One region of the Kitasatospora sp. NEAU-CNBT7 genome, then DNA from elsewhere that is predicted to be linked to it. Evidence: riboswitches for the same ligand, from Rfam matches in the RefSeq annotation. Region 1 holds a riboswitch; the other holds the start of a gene.
What was found. A riboswitch is a leader RNA that binds a small molecule or an ion and turns the genes downstream of it on or off. The one in region 1 is predicted to bind glycine.

Region 1 (7,602 bases):
ACCGCGATCATGCCCAACCGGACACGGCCCAGGCCCCGCCACATCGACGCCATGCCGGTATGCCGCACTCGCACGCCGATCTCGCACGGAGAGGCGACTCACCATGACCCTGCAGACCCCTCAGCCCCCGCCCGGTGCCCTGCGCGCCGTCCTGGCCGCCCTGGACTCCGAGGCCGGGCTCCGACAGCCGGCCGCCTCCGTCCTGCGCCACGGCCCCGGCCCGCTGCTGCCCGTCCATCCCCTGGCGGTGTACGTGCTGGAGCGGCCCGGGGCGAGCCCGGCCGAGGCCAGGCGCACCGGGTGGCGGTTCCTGATCAAGAACGGGGCCGGTGAGTTCGCGGCCTCGGCCGAGGTGGTCGAAACCCCTGCCGGGCACGCCTTCTCCCACTTCACCGCGGGCCCCTACCCGGACTCGACGCTGCGCGCGCTGCGGCAGGCCTGGCAGCTGGCGCACGCGGCGCCCGCCCAGCACCAGCCGCGGCTGCTGTCGATGCCGGGCCACTACGCCACGGCGCTGTGGCTGCACGGCCCGTCCGCCGCCGAGGACCTGATCATCCCGCTCGCCCCGGCCCCGGTCGGGGTCACCGCGCACCGGGTGTACCCCGCCGCCGAACTGCTCGGGGCGCTGGGCCGCGCACCGGTGGCCGCGCCGGCCCTGCTCGGGGGCTCCTGACCGGGTCCGGCGGGCGGCGTCCGCCGTCACCACCCCAACGGGCCATCACCCACTGACCGGTTCGGGCCAGTGGGCGATGGCCCGTCCGGCATTCCGGGGGCGGGCACGGCCGCCGGTCGGGTGGTCTACGCTTCCGATCTGTGGCGCACGTCACGAAATGGCTGCGCGGCGGCCACCGGGGGCCGACACTGGGAACCAGCACGGAGGACCTGCTGTCCTACCCGTTGCGCGGCCGGTTCACACCTGGACCGGCCGGCAGGATCCGCCGGCAGGGCGGCGCCCAGGGGGGTGGCCGTGCGGCGGGTGTGGATCGCGACCGAAGCGAGGGTACAACGATGTGCCAGCACCGTCCTGAGTGTCCTACCGCCGACTCCCCCGACCGCGAGGCGGCCGTCCCCGTCGCGCTCCACCCGGACCAGGGGTGGAGCCTGCTGTGCAACGGCGTCCTGCTCTTCGAGGACACCGGCGAGCTGCTGCCCGACGGCCGGGTGATCGCCCCGCACCGCCCGTTGGCCTTCGCCGCCTGAGCGGCTGCCCGGCGGCCCTGCTGCCCCGCCGGGTGAACCACGGGAAAGGGCCCCGGAGGATGTGATCCTCCGGGGCCCTTCCGTTGCCGATCCGCCAGGCGGCCCGGACGCGGTGGCCCGGGCCTGGGTGGATCAGACGCCGTAGTCGTCCAGCGGCGGGCAGGAGCAGACCAGGTTGCGGTCGCCGTACGCGCCGTCGATCCGGCTCACCGGCGGCCAGTACTTGTCGGCCGGGTTGACGCCGGCCGGGAAGACCGCCTCCTGGCGCGAGTACGCGTGCTCCCACTCGCCGGCCATGGTGGCGGCGGTGTGCGGGGCGTTGGCCAGCGGGTTGTCCTCGGCGGGCCAGGCACCCGAGCCGACCTTCTCGATCTCCGCCCGGATCTCGATCATCGCGGCGCAGAACCGGTCGATCTCGTGCAGGTCCTCGGACTCGGTGGGCTCGATCATCAGCGTGCCGGCCACCGGGAAGGACATGGTCGGGGCGTGGAAGCCGTAGTCGATCAGGCGCTTGGCGATGTCGTCGACGCTGACGCCCGTCTCCTTGGTGAGCGGACGCAGGTCGATGATGCACTCGTGCGCGACCAGGCCGCCGGGGCCGGTGTAGAGCACCGGGTAGTGCGGGGCCAGGCGCTTGGCGATGTAGTTGGCGTTCAGCACCGCGACCTGGGTGGCGCGCTTGAGGCCCTCGCCGCCCATCAGGCGCACGTACGCCCAGGAGATCGGCAGGATCGCGGCCGAGCCCCAGGGGGCGGCCGAGATCGGGCCGACACCGGTGGCCGGGCCCGCCTCCGCCTGCAGCGGGTGGTTGGGCAGGTACGGCGCGAGGTGCTCGCGGACCGCGACCGGGCCGACGCCGGGGCCGCCGCCGCCGTGCGGGATGCAGAAGGTCTTGTGCAGGTTCAGGTGCGAGACGTCGGCGCCGAACTTGCCCGGCTTGGCGAGGCCGACCAGGGCGTTCAGGTTGGCGCCGTCGACGTACACCTGGCCGCCGGCCTCGTGCACCAGGGCGCAGATCTGGGTGATCTCGGTCTCGTACACGCCGTGGGTGGACGGGTAGGTGACCATCAGCACCGAGAGCTGGTCGCGGTGGAGCTCGATCTTGGCCTTGAGGTCCTCGACGTCCACGTCGCCGTCGACCAGCGTCTTGACCACGACGACCCGCATGCCGGCCATCACGGCGGAGGCGGCGTTGGTGCCGTGCGCGGAGGACGGGATCAGGCAGACGTCGCGCTGGGCGTCACCGTTGGCCAGGTGGTAGGCGCGGACGGCGAGCAGGCCGGCCAGCTCGCCCTGGGAGCCGGCGTTGGGCTGGATGGAGACGGCGTCGTAGCCGGTCACCTCGACCAGCTGCTGCTCCAGGCCGTGGATCAGGCTGAGGAAGCCCTGGACCTGCTCGGCGGGGGCGAAGGGGTGCAGCTGGCCGAACTCGGGCCAGGTCACCGGCTCCATCTCGGTGGTCGCGTTGAGCTTCATGGTGCAGGAGCCCAGCGGGATCATGCCGCGGTCCAGCGCGTAGTCGCGGTCCGACAGGCGGCGCAGGTAGCGCAGCATGGCGGTCTCGGAGCGGTGGCTGTGGAAGACCGGGTGGGTGAGGTACTCGTCCTCGCGCAGCAGGGCGGCGGGCAGCGTGTCGGCGGCCTCGGCGACCTCGGTGTCCTTCAGGCCGAAGGCGGCCCAGACGGCGGCCAGGTGCTCGCGGGTGGTGGTCTCGTCGCAGGAGATCGAGACGGTGTCGGCGCCGGCCTTGAACAGGTTGACACCGGCCTCGGCCGCGGCGGCGACCACCTCGGCGGCACGGCCGGGGACGCGGGCGGTGACGGTGTCGAAGAACGCGCCGTGGACGAGCTCCACGCCGCCGGCCGTCAGGCCCTCGGCGAGGGCGGCGGCGTAGCGGTGGGTGCGGCGGGCGATGTCGGCCAGGCCGTCGGGGCCGTGGTAGACGGCGTACATGGAGGCCATCACGGCGAGCAGCACCTGGGCGGTGCAGATGTTGCTGGTGGCCTTCTCGCGGCGGATGTGCTGCTCGCGGGTCTGCAGGGCCAGGCGGTAGGCGCGGTTGCCGTCGCGGTCGACCGAGACGCCGACCAGGCGGCCGGGCAGGTTGCGGGCGTACTGGGCGCGGACGGCCAGGTAGCCGGCGTGCGGGCCGCCGAAGCCCATCGGCACGCCGAAGCGCTGCGAGGTGCCGCAGGCGATGTCGGCGCCGAGCTCGCCCGGCGACTTCAGCAGGGTCAGCGCCAGCAGGTCGGCGGCGACCGCGACGACCGCGCCGAGGCCGTGCGCCTGCTCGATCAGCGGTGCGAGGTCGCGGACCGCGCCGGAGGCACCGGGGTACTGGAGCAGCACGCCGAAGACGCCGCGCTCGGCGATCTCGGCCGGGATGCCGTCGGACAGGTCGGCGACGACCACCTCGACGCCGGTCGGCACGGCGCGGGTCTCGATCACCGCGACGGTCTGCGGCAGGGTGTCGGCGTCGATCAGGAAGACACCGCCCTTGACCTTGGTGACCCGGCGGGCCAGCGCCATCGCCTCGGCGGCGGCGGTGCCCTCGTCGAGCAGCGAGGAGCCGGAGGTGTCCAGGCCGGTCAGGTCGGAGACCAGGGTCTGGAAGTTGAGCAGCGCCTCCAGGCGGCCCTGGGAGATCTCCGGCTGGTACGGGGTGTAGGCGGTGTACCAGGCCGGGTTCTCCAGCACGTTGCGCAGGATCACCGGCGGGGTGAAGGTGCCGTAGTAGCCGAGGCCGATCATCGAGGTGAGGACCTGGTTGCGGTCGGCCAGCTCGCGCAGTTCGGCGAGCACCTGGGCCTCGCTGCGGCCGGCCGGCAGGCCGAGCGCGGTGAGGCTCTTGATGGTGTCGGGCACGGCGGCGTCGGACAGCTCGTCCAGGGAGGCGTAGCCGACGTGGGCCAGCATCTTCTCCTGGGCGGCCGCGTCGGGGCCGATGTGGCGGGTCTCGAAGGGGCTGGCCAGCTCGAGTTCGGCGAGGGTGGCGTCGCTGCGGCGACCGTGGGTCGGCTGGGCGTTCATGGGGGTCGAGGCCTCCTGGTCGATGACCGGCTGGGGTGCGGGCGCCGACCGGCCTGCACCGCCGCTGGGCGGCGGGGACCATGAGCGCACGAACCCGACAGGCCTCCCCCTCTGTCATCGGGACCTGAGAGCTTCGCCCGCACGGGCGGCCCGGAGGGCCACCTGTCGGCTTGCACCGTCGGTGAGGGTGGTGCCGTCGGCTCCCGCGCCGGCGGTCCTGCCCTGCTTTCCAGAGTGACCTGTCCCACACGGTACGGGTGCCTGAGAGATTCCGGGGAGGAGTTGCTCCTTCGGCGCCCTGGACGCCCGCCGCGGCGGGCCCAGGGACTCTCCCGAGCGGGCTCGGCGGTCGCCGCCCAGGGTACCAGCGAGATTCCCGCGGATCACGGGCCAGGGGCGGCCGGTCCGCACTGCCGTTCCCCGGACGGCGGCGCCCGGGTCGCCCACGTCCGATTGATGGCTTTTCGTGTGAAGTGGCGGGCGGCCAGCTCCTCCGACCGCCCCCCGACGGACTGGTCAGGAGCAGGCGGACTGGAGGACAGCGTGCAGACCGATATCGATCCGCGCGACCTGATCGGACACAAGGCGGTCGACCGGAACGGTGACAAGATCGGTACGGTCGACGAGGTGTATCTCGACGACGCGACCGGGGAGCCCGAGTGGGCTGCGGTGCGGACCGGGATCTTCGGCCGGGACGCCTTCGTCCCGCTGACCACCAGCGAGTTCGCCGGCGACGAGTTGCGGGTCCCGTACGACAAGTCGCTGATCAAGGAGTCCCCGGACTTCGGGGTGGGCCAGCACCTCTCGCCCGCGCAGGAGTTGCAGCTCTACCGCTACTACGGGCTGGACGCGGGCGGCGGCACCCCGCCGCCGCCGTCGGCGACCAACGGTTCGGCCGCGGCGGCCGCCGCCGTGGCCGCCGACCGCAGCAAGGACCGGGACTTCGGCAAGGTCTCCTCCTCGCCGCAGACGATGACCGCGCCCGAGCCGGGCACGACCAACGCCGCGCCGTTCGCCCCGCACGCCGCCGCCCCGATGGCGCCGCCGGCCTCCGCCCCGGCCCCGGCGCCGCAGGCGGCACCCGCCGAGGACCCGCCGACCATGCAGCTCGGCTCCCCGCTGGCCGCCCACCAGGCGACCACCCAGCACGGCCCGCCGCAGTCCGCGGCCCCGCAGCCGTCCAACCACCACGACGCCCAGGGCGACACCAGGATGCCGGGCGCGGCGCAGCAGCCGGCGGGCCCGGCGTCCAGCGCGCCGAGCGGGCCGGTGGAGATCACCTGCCGCGAGGAGCGGCTGGACATCACCACCGAGTGGCACGTGCTGGGGACCGCGCGGCTGCGCAAGTACGTGACCAGCGAGCCGGTGGAGCGCAAGGTGCCGGTGGTCCGGGAGCGGGTCCGGGTGGAGCGGGTGCCGGTGACCGAGGCGGAGCGGGCGTCGCTCAGCGAGCAGGAGATCGTCGAGGGGATGGAGGAGGTGACCCTGCGCGAGGAGCGGGCGGTGGTGCGCAAGTACCTGGCCCCGATCGAGCGGGTGCGCCTGGTGGTGGAGCGGTACACCGAGGAGGAGGTGATCCGCGAGGAGCTGCGCCGCGAGCAGGTGGAGATCCACGACAGCACGTCGGCCACGAATCCTCCGGTGCCGCCGCCGGTCGGGCCGGTGCAGCGGCCCGCCGAGCCCTCCCTGCGGCCGGAGCCGCTGCGGCCGTCCTGAGCCGCCGCGGTCCGCGCCGGCCGCCCGCCACCGAGGTCCCGTCCCCGCCGCCGCGGGGGCGGGACCTCCGCGCTGCCGAAGCTTCAGCGATCGATATTTGACACAGTGAACTATTCAGCGGCATGGTTACTTCATTCGATTCACTATCTCTCGCCTGAAGCACTGAGCTCGGGCAGCCAGAACCGGAGGAAGAACCGTGAGTGAGGCATCTCAGCCCACCATCACGGCCGACAAGCCGACCAGCGCCCGGGTGCTCCCCGCCCTGGTGCTGGCCATGCTGGCGTTCAGCGTGGTGCAGACCGCAGTCGTCCCGATCCTGCCCTCGCTGGCCAAGGAACTGAACGTCTCCGGCTCCAACATCACCTGGCTGATGACGGCCAACCTGCTCTCGGCCGCCGTCCTGACCCCGCTGCTCGGCCGCTTCGGCGACCTGCGGGGCCGCAAGCCGATGCTGCTGGTCTCGCTGGCCGGCCTGGTGGCCGGTTCCGCGCTCGCCGTCGGCACCCACTCCTTCACCTGGCTGGTCGTCGCCCGCGTCCTGCAGGGCGCCGGCGGTGGCGTGCTGCCGCTGGCCATCAGCATCGTCCGTGACGAGCTCCCCCGGGAGAAGGTCACCGGCGGCGTCGCGGCGATCAGCGCCTCGATGGGCGTCGGCAGCGGCCTCGGCCTGGTCGCCACCGGCCTGCTGCTGGAGCACTGGAGCTACAAGTCCATCTTCTGGATGGGCCTGATCTTCGGTCTGATCGCGGTCGCCCTGGTCGCCCTGCGGGTGCCCAAGGACCCGGTCGTCGACAAGGAGGGCGGCGCCGACCCGCTCGGCGCGCTCACCCTGGCCGGCTGGCTCTCCGCGCTGCTGGTCGCCGTCAGCCAGGGCAACAACTGGGGCTGGACCTCCAACAAGACCCTCGGCCTGTTCGCCGTCGCCGCTGTCGTCGCCCTGGTCTGGATCATCATCGAGACCAAGGTCAGCCACCCGCTGGTCGACATGAAGATGATGTCCCGCCCGGCCGTCGCCTTCACCAACATCTCCGGCCTGCTCATCGGCTTCGGGATGTACGGCTCCTTCCTGGTGATCAGCAACTTCGCGCAGACCCCGGAGAAGCTCGCCCACTACGGCTTCACCGCCACCGTGCTGCACGCCGGCGTCATGCTGCTGCCGTCCGCCGTCGGCTCGATGGTCGCCGCCCCCGTCGGCGCCCTGCTGATCGCCCGCCGCGGCCCGCGCCTGCCGCTGGTGCTCGGCGGCGTGCTCGGCGCGGCCGCCATGGTCTACCTCGCCGTCCGCCACAGCGCCGAGGGCGACATCTACACCGCCTCCGCCGTGTTCGGCCTCGGCGTCGGCCTCGCCTACGCCGCGATGCCGGCCTACATCAACGGCGCCGTGCCGATCGAGCAGAGCGGCATCGCCAACGGCATGAACGCGGTGCTGCGCACCGTCGGCGGCGCCGTCGGTACCGCCGTGATGGGCGCCATCCTGACCGGCGACACCATCAAGGGCCTGCCGATCCCGGTGCTGCTGCCCACCCTGGACGCCTACAAGCACGCGTTCTGGACCGCCGGCGTGATGTGCCTGATCGCCGCCGCCGTCCCGTTCGCCATCCGCACCATCAAGCCGGCCACCACGCCCGTCGAGGCGGCCGCCCCCAGCCCCGCGCT
Region 2 (7,602 bases), on a different contig from region 1:
CAGCGACTCGGCCAGGTCCGGGACCAGCTTGTTGCCGGCCTCGCCGGCGGCGGGCTGGAAGGTGGTCAGCGGACGGCCGTACAGACGCGAGAAGTTGTACATGTACGCGTAGTACGTGTTGCCCGGGTCGAAGGAGTCCGGCACGTCGGAGTGCTCGTAGACGACCGTGCCGCCCTTGGTGTCCGAGGCGTTCACGATGTTCTTCGTCGCGGCGTCGGCGCCGGCGACGGAGCCGCCCTTGGTGGCGCCGTCGGTGCTGCCCTTGCTGCTGGAGCAGCCGGTGAGGGTCAGCGCCACGGCCGCGGCGAGCGCGGTCAGCGCGGCGGTACGGGACCTGCGCATAGCTGAGATCAACCCCTTGGAGGATGAGCGATGACGGTGGAAATCCCTGACGGCTACGTCAGTTGTTCTTGGGGTCGAGGGCGTCACGGAGCCCGTCGCCCAACAGGTTGAAAGCGAGCACGGTGACGAAGATCGCCAGGCCGGGGACCATCAGGTACTGCGGGTCCACCTGGTAGTAGTCGATCGCGTTGCTCAACATGCCGCCCCAGGAGGCCTGTGGCGGCTCGATGCCGACGCCGAGGAAGCTCAGGCCGGCCTCGAAGAGGATGTTGGTCGGGATCAGCAGGGTCGAGTAGACCAGGATCGGACCGACCAGGTTGGGCAGCAGTTCCTTGAAGAGGATGAACGGGCCGCGGGCGCCGAGGCTGCGGGCCGCGTCGACGAACTCGCGCTCGCGCAGCGAGAGCGTCTGACCGCGCACGATCCGGCCCATGTAGGGCCAGTTGAAGAAGCCGATCACGAAGATCAGCACCGTGATGTGCAGCGAGGTGCCGTGCAGCCCGAACGCGCCGTCCTTGAGCGAGGCCGAGATGGCGATCGCGAACAGCAGCAGCGGGAAGGCCAGGAACATGTCCATCAGCCGGCTGATCACGGTGTCCACCCAGCCGCCGTAGTAGCCGGCGGTGATGCCGAGCACGGTGCCGATGACGTTGGACAGGATGGTGGCACCGAAGGCCACCAGCAGCGAGACCCAGGAGCCTTCGATGACCCGGGTCAGCAGGTCGCGTCCGTACTGGACGTCGACACCGAGCGGGTGCTCCCAGCTCATGCCGCCCCAGTCGCCGAACGGGATGCCGCCGAGGTTGGCGTCCAGCGCGTCCTGGTGGAAGGCGTTCGGGTCGAGGCCGAAGACCGCCTCGATCGGCTTGGCCAGCACTGCGAGCAGCACCAGCAGGATCACGACCACGCCGCCGGCGACGGCGGCCTTGTCGCGCTTGAAGCGCAGCCAGGCGATCTGGCTGAGCGATCTGCCCTCGATCCGCTTCGCCGGGCCGGTTTCCTGCTTGGCCTGGGGTGCGGAGCCGAGGGTCTCGTTCGATGTGGTCATGGTCAGTTCGGTCCCCTCGCCGACGGTGGCCGGCCCACGGTCTCCGGCCGGTTCGTGGCCTGCCCGGCCCGGTGGGGCCAGGAGCTCGAAAGGGCCGGAATGCGCCACTGATGCTTGGTGACGGTGCGTCGGTGCGGTGGTGCCGGGCTCGGTGCGGCGGTGCTGAAGGTGCGGTGCTGAAATGCCGGGGTACTGCGGTCCCGGACGGGCGGCGGTCAACTGCGCCGGTACGCCGGGTCGTTGCGAGGTGCGTGGTACCGGTCGGAAAGCGACCCGTGCCGATCAGGTTTCTCAGCTTGCGCGTTCGCCTTCGTGGGGCTCGCTACGCGCTCTGCATTGCGCAGCACTCTGTGTCATTCGGACAGCCTTGCGCCAGACCTCACAACCGAAGGATGCCCAACTGTGATCTGCCTGCATGCACGACTGTTTCCGCCGCATATCGCTCTTCACACAGGTGTTACGTGCCTGTCAAGACGCCCGCTGACGGATGGTCGCCAGTGGCGGAAAACTGCCAGGTCGGCGCGGGGGGACAAAAGGAAGCACCCGTGGGCGAAAACGCCTACGGGTGCTCAGAAAATGGCATACGAACGTATTTCAGCGGCCCGGGTAGCCCTGCCACGGCTGCTGCGGCCAGCCCGCCACCGACTGCCCCTGCGGGGGCGGATAGCCGTACCCCGGGTACGGCGGCTGCGGGGCCGCCTGCTGCGGGCCGAACCGGGCCTCGCGGTCGTAGAACGGACGCGCGTTGGCCAGCAGCCACATCGCCACCGGGTCGAACTCGTCGGCCAGCATCACCGTCGACACCGAGGTGCCCTCCGGCAGGTGCGCCACCGCGCGCTGGACCAGCGCCCGGGCCGCCTCGACCGCGGGCGGCGAGGTGTCGTACAGGTCGAGGCCGATCGCCAGGTAGGGCTCGCCGAGCGCGGGCCGCACCCAGACCTGCCGCAGCGAGCGCAGCGGCCTGACCTCGGCCGCCTGGTGCTCCAGCTGGGCGTAGAACTGCGGGACGGCCAGCTGGGGTTCGGCCAGCTGCAGCGGGCCGGCCGGGAGCCGGTCCAGGCCCACCGCGATCCGGCGCAGGTCCGCCCAGGGCACGCCGACCCCGCCGCCGGGCACGTGCGGGTCCAGCCACAGGCCCCAGCGGGTCCGGTAGAGCGCGTTGGCGATCTCCAGCCCGGAGATCGCCTCGTGGCCCCGGGCCCAGCCGCTCGCGCTCAGCTGCCCCGGCGAGGTGACGGCGGGCGCGTAGCCGAGACCGCCGATGTCCATGTTCCCGTACTGGGCGTCGGGGCTGCCGGGCTGTCCGTGCCACAGCAGCATCCAGACCTGGCCCTCGGCCAGCGCGCGCAACAGCGCTTCGTAGGCCTCGTACCGCTCGGGCGCGACCTGGGCCAGGGCACGCTCGATCGCCCCCGGGTCACCACCGGGGCGCGCCTGGCCCCACTGGCCCGGCGCGCCGCCGCCTGCCGCTCCCGCGCTCACGCGCCCACCTCGCTCTCGCCCGTCCCGTCGCCCCCGCGGCCCCGCCGCGCGGACTGTCGGCAGCAACCCTATGGGGCAGGGCCGACAGCCGTCATACCGCCGTCCCCCTACTGGACGGTCACCGCCGCGGCGGGCCGCCCGCGGGGCCCGGCCCCGGGCCCGCCGTTCAGGCGCGGACGTAGAACGGCCGCACCTGGGTGACCAGCCAGTCGACCACCGGGTCGGCGGCCAGGTCCAGCAGCACCAGGTGGACGCCCCAGGCCGGGGCGGCGGTTCCGAGCGCCCGGCCGAGCGCCTCGCCCACCCGGGCCGGGTCGGCGGGCAGCGCGGGGTCGAGCTGGATGCCCAGGTAGAGCAGGGTGGCCTCGCCCTCCACCTTGGCCAGCGCCCGACGGGCCGTCAACACCTCTGGCAGCATCGCGAGTTCGGATCCGGCGGCGGCCAGGAAGGCGTACGGCTCCTGGTGCGGCTCGGGCTCCTTGAGGGCGACCCGCGCCCCCTCGGGCACGCCGCCGTCCGCCGGCCGATCGCCCTGCGGGCCGCGCCGCAGCTCGCCGACGCCCTCCGGCGGCACCGGGATGCCGACCGGCGCCTCGGGGTTGACCGCGATGCCGATCCCCAGCGGCAGGCCGCGGGCGAACTCCCACATCGGCGCGATGGCGAAGGCCATCCCGGGCGCCTGGCGCAGGAACTCCTCCTGGGAGGAGAAGACCGGCACGTACGGCGCGCCGGCCAGTTCGATGGTCGGCAGGTCCAGCGACTGGCCCTGCTGGTCGGCGCCGGCCGGCAGCGGGATCCACACCTGGCTGCGGGCCAGCACCTCGATCACCCGGGGCGTGGCGCCCGGGTCGCCCAGGGCCGCGGTGAGCACCTGTTCCAGCTCGTTGACCGGCCAGCTCCCGCCCTCGGGAGCCGCGCCCGGCTCCGTCCAAGGCCGTGCCTCGCCCGCCGGGTACCCCATCCGTCTCTGCCCCTTCCGCCCTGACCGGGCGAGCCCGCGCGCCGCGCGCCGTGCGCGGGCCGAAGAACCGTCCCGCAGAGCGTATCGCCCGGCCCCCCTCCCGCAGGGCCCCGCAGGCATGCCATGATGACCCCGATCGAACTTCATACTGGCCGCTCGAACCCGCGCGGGAGAGTCCGGAGTGCCGTTCCACGGCACGGGCCGGCGCCGAAGGAGCAAGTCCTCCCCGGAATCTCTCAGGCCACCCATACCGCGCGGGCGAGGCACATCTGGAAAGTGGACACGGCCGCGCCGTGCGCCCACCCACGGTGCAAGCCGCCATTCTTGTGTGCGGTGAAGCTCTCAGGTTGTGACGACAGACGGGGAGACTCCACCCCCGCATGCCCGCATCCAGGTGCGGGCGCGCTCCGTGAGTGTCCAGCCAAGGAGTCCCGCCGCCATGTCCCTCCGCCACACCGCGCTCGACGCGCTGCACCGCTCGCTCGGTGCCACCATGACCGACTTCGCCGGCTGGGACATGCCGCTGCGCTACGGCTCCGAGCGCGAGGAGCACCTCGCGGTCCGCACCCGGGCCGGGCTCTTCGACCTCTCCCACATGGGTGAGATCACCGTCAGCGGCCCGCAGGCGGGCGAACTGCTGGACCACGCGCTGGTCGGCTTCATCTCCGCGCTCGGCGTGCTGCGGGCCCGCTACACCATGATCTGCCGCGAGGACGGCGGCATCCTCGACGACCTGATCGTCTACCGCACCGGCGAGACCGAGTACATGGTGGTCGCCAACGCCTCCAACGCCCAGGTGGTGCTGGACGCGCTGACCGAGCGGGCGGCCGGCTTCGACGCCGAGGTCCGCGACGACCGCGACGCCTACGCGCTGCTCGCCGTCCAGGGCCCGGAGGCCAACGGCATCCTGGCCTCGCTGACCGACGCCGACCTGCCGGCGCTGAAGTACTACGCGCTGCTGCCCGCCACCGTCGCCGGCCGCGAGGTGTGGCTGGCCCGCACCGGTTACACCGGCGAGGACGGCTTCGAGATCTTCTGCGCCCCCGCGGACGCCGAGCACCTGTGGCAGGAGCTCAGCAAGGCCGGCGCCGACAAGGGCCTGGCGGCCTGCGGCCTGTCCTGCCGCGACACCCTCCGGCTGGAGGCGGGCATGCCGCTGTACGGGCACGAGCTGTCCACCGACCTCACCCCGTTCGACGCCGGCCTCGGCCGGGTGGTGCGCTTCGACAAGACCACCAACGACGGCCGCTTCGTCGGCCGCGAGGCGCTGGAGCGGGCCGCCGCCGCGGCCGGGACCGCCCCGCCGCAGGTGCTGGTGGGCCTGGTCTCCGAGGGCAAGCGGGTGCCGCGCGCCGAGTACGCGGTGGTCTCCGCCGAGGGCACCCCGATCGGCCGGATCACCTCCGGCGCCCCCTCCCCCACCTTGGGCAAGCCGATCGCCATCGCGTACGTGGACGCCGCGCACGCCGCCCCGGGCACCGCGGTCGCGGTCGACGTCCGCGGCAAGCACGAGCCGGTCGAGGTCGTCGCGCTGCCGTTCTACAAGCGCGCCCGCTGACCCGCACCAACCCGACAGGCCGGTCCGCCCAGCGGACTGCTTCGCCCTACCCTCTTGCGATCCTGGAGAATGACGTCATGAGCAACCCCACGCACCTGCAGTACACCAAGGAGCACGAGTGGCTGACCGCGGCCGACGCTGACGGCGTCTCGACCGTCGGCATCACCAAGCACGCGGCCGACGCGCTCGGCGACATCGTGTACGTCCAGCTCCCGGAGGTCGGCGACACCGTGACCGCCGGCGAGACCTGTGGTGAGCTCGAGTCCACCAAGTCGGTCAGCGACCTGTACTCGCCGGCCACCGGCGAGATCGTCGAGATCAACCAGGCCGTCATCGACGACCCGGCCCTGGTCAACGGCGAGCCCTTCGAGGGTGCCTGGCTGTTCAAGCTCAAGGTCGAGGCGACCGACGAGCTGCTGGACGCCGAGGCCTACACCGCGTTCACCAGCGGCGCCTGACCCACCGCGTGAAAGGGGGCCGGCCGCAGCGCGGCGGACGGCCCCTTCCCCTCAGGTAACCGCCCAGCCCCACGGGAAGACCCACTCATGACGGTTCTCAACCAGTCCCTGCACGCGCTCGACCCGGAGATCGCCGCCGCGGTCGACGCCGAGCTGCACCGCCAGCAGACCACCCTCGAAATGATCGCCTCCGAGAACTTCGCCCCCGTGGCGGTCATGGAGGCCCAGGGCTCGGTCCTGACCAACAAGTACGCCGAGGGCTACCCCGGCAAGCGCTACTACGGCGGCTGCGAGCACGTCGACGTGGTCGAGCAGATCGCGATCGACCGGATCAAGGAGCTGTTCGGCGCCGAGCACGCCAACGTCCAGCCGCACTCCGGCGCGCAGGCCAACGCGGCCGCGATGTTCGCGCTGATCCAGCCGGGCGACACCATCCTGGGCCTGAGCCTGGCGCACGGCGGCCACCTCACCCACGGCATGAAGATCAACTTCTCCGGCAAGCTCTACAACGTGGCCGCGTACCACGTGGACGAGACCGGCGTGGTCGACATGGCCGAGGTCGAGCGGCTCGCCAAGGAGCACCAGCCCAAGCTGATCATCGCCGGCTGGTCCGCCTACCCGCGCCAGCTGGACTTCGCCGAGTTCCGCCGCATCGCGGACGAGGTCGGCGCGCTGCTGATGGTCGACATGGCGCACTTCGCCGGCCTGGTCGCGGCGGGTCTGCACCCGTCCCCGGTGCCGTACGCCGACGTGGTGACCACCACCACCCACAAGACCCTGGGCGGCCCGCGCGGTGGCGTGATCCTCTCCAAGGCCGAGTACGCCAAGAAGATCAACTCCGCGGTCTTCCCCGGCCAGCAGGGCGGCCCGCTCGAGCACGTGATCGCCGGCAAGGCCGTGGCCTTCAAGGTCGCCGCCTCGGAGGAGTTCAAGGAGCGCCAGCAGCGCACCCTGGAGGGCGCCAAGATCCTCGCCGAGCGCCTGCTGCAGGCCGACGCGACCGAGGCCGGCGTCTCCGTGCTCTCCGGCGGCACCGACGTCCACCTGGTCCTGGTCGACCTGCGTAACTCCCAGCTCAACGGCCAGGACGCCGAGGACCGGCTGCACGAGGTCGGCATCACGGTCAACCGCAACGCCGTCCCGAACGACCCGCGCCCGCCGATGGTCACCTCCGGCCTGCGGATCGGCACCCCGGCGCTGGCCACCCGCGGCTTCCAGGCCGCGGACTTCCGCGAGGTCGCCGACATCATCGCCGAGGCGCTGCTGCCCGCCTTCGACGGGACCAAGGCCACCGCGCTGAAGGCCCGCGTGACCGCGCTGGCCGAGAAGTACCCGCTCTACCCGAACCTGTAGTTCACCCCGGGGTACGGCGGACGACCCCCGCCGTACCCCTCGGTTCTCCGGGGCACCGCGCACACTGGACAGTGGACCGCGGTGCCCCGCGCCGTGCCCGCACCCCCCAAGCACCTCCGCACGTCTCCACGTGACCAGACAAGGACGTCCCCGTGGCCATCAGCGTCTTCGACCTCTTCTCCATCGGCATCGGTCCGTCCAGCTCCCACACGGTCGGCCCGATGCGGGCGGCCCGGATGTTCGCCCGCCGCCTGAAGTCCGAGGGTCTGCTGGCCCAGGCCGTCTCGGTGCGCGCCGAACTGTTCGGCTCGCTCGGCGCGACCGGCCACGGCCACGGCACCCCGAAGGCCGTCCTGCTCGGCCTGGAGGGCAACTCCCCGCGCACCGTCGACGTCGACCA

Region 2: another riboswitch for glycine. It lies ahead of gcvT (glycine cleavage system aminomethyltransferase GcvT); the one in region 1 lies ahead of gcvP (aminomethyl-transferring glycine dehydrogenase).

The regions. Positions count from the first base shown of each region.
Region 1 covers NZ_JBXQQB010000029.1:12,690-20,291, reverse strand. Annotated here, with positions in the region: gene AC2TEW_RS29480 (hypothetical protein) at 104-673, shown strand; gene AC2TEW_RS29475 (DUF5999 family protein) at 1,009-1,200, shown strand; gene gcvP (aminomethyl-transferring glycine dehydrogenase) at 1,333-4,230, opposite strand; glycine riboswitch at 4,470-4,575, opposite strand; partial or broken gene AC2TEW_RS29465 (PRC-barrel domain-containing protein) at 4,774-5,199, shown strand; gene AC2TEW_RS29460 (YsnF/AvaK domain-containing protein) at 5,203-5,946, shown strand; gene AC2TEW_RS29455 (MFS transporter) at 6,143-7,602, shown strand, end outside.
Region 2 covers NZ_JBXQQB010000007.1:42,872-50,473, forward strand. Annotated here, with positions in the region: gene AC2TEW_RS11870 (ABC transporter substrate-binding protein) at 1-342, opposite strand, end outside; gene AC2TEW_RS11875 (ABC transporter permease) at 401-1,390, opposite strand; gene AC2TEW_RS11880 (enhanced serine sensitivity protein SseB C-terminal domain-containing protein) at 1,985-2,872, opposite strand; gene AC2TEW_RS11885 (enhanced serine sensitivity protein SseB C-terminal domain-containing protein) at 3,039-3,833, opposite strand; glycine riboswitch at 3,991-4,096, shown strand; gene gcvT (glycine cleavage system aminomethyltransferase GcvT) at 4,273-5,391, shown strand; gene gcvH (glycine cleavage system protein GcvH) at 5,469-5,849, shown strand; gene glyA (serine hydroxymethyltransferase) at 5,937-7,202, shown strand; gene AC2TEW_RS11905 (L-serine ammonia-lyase) at 7,355-7,602, shown strand, end outside.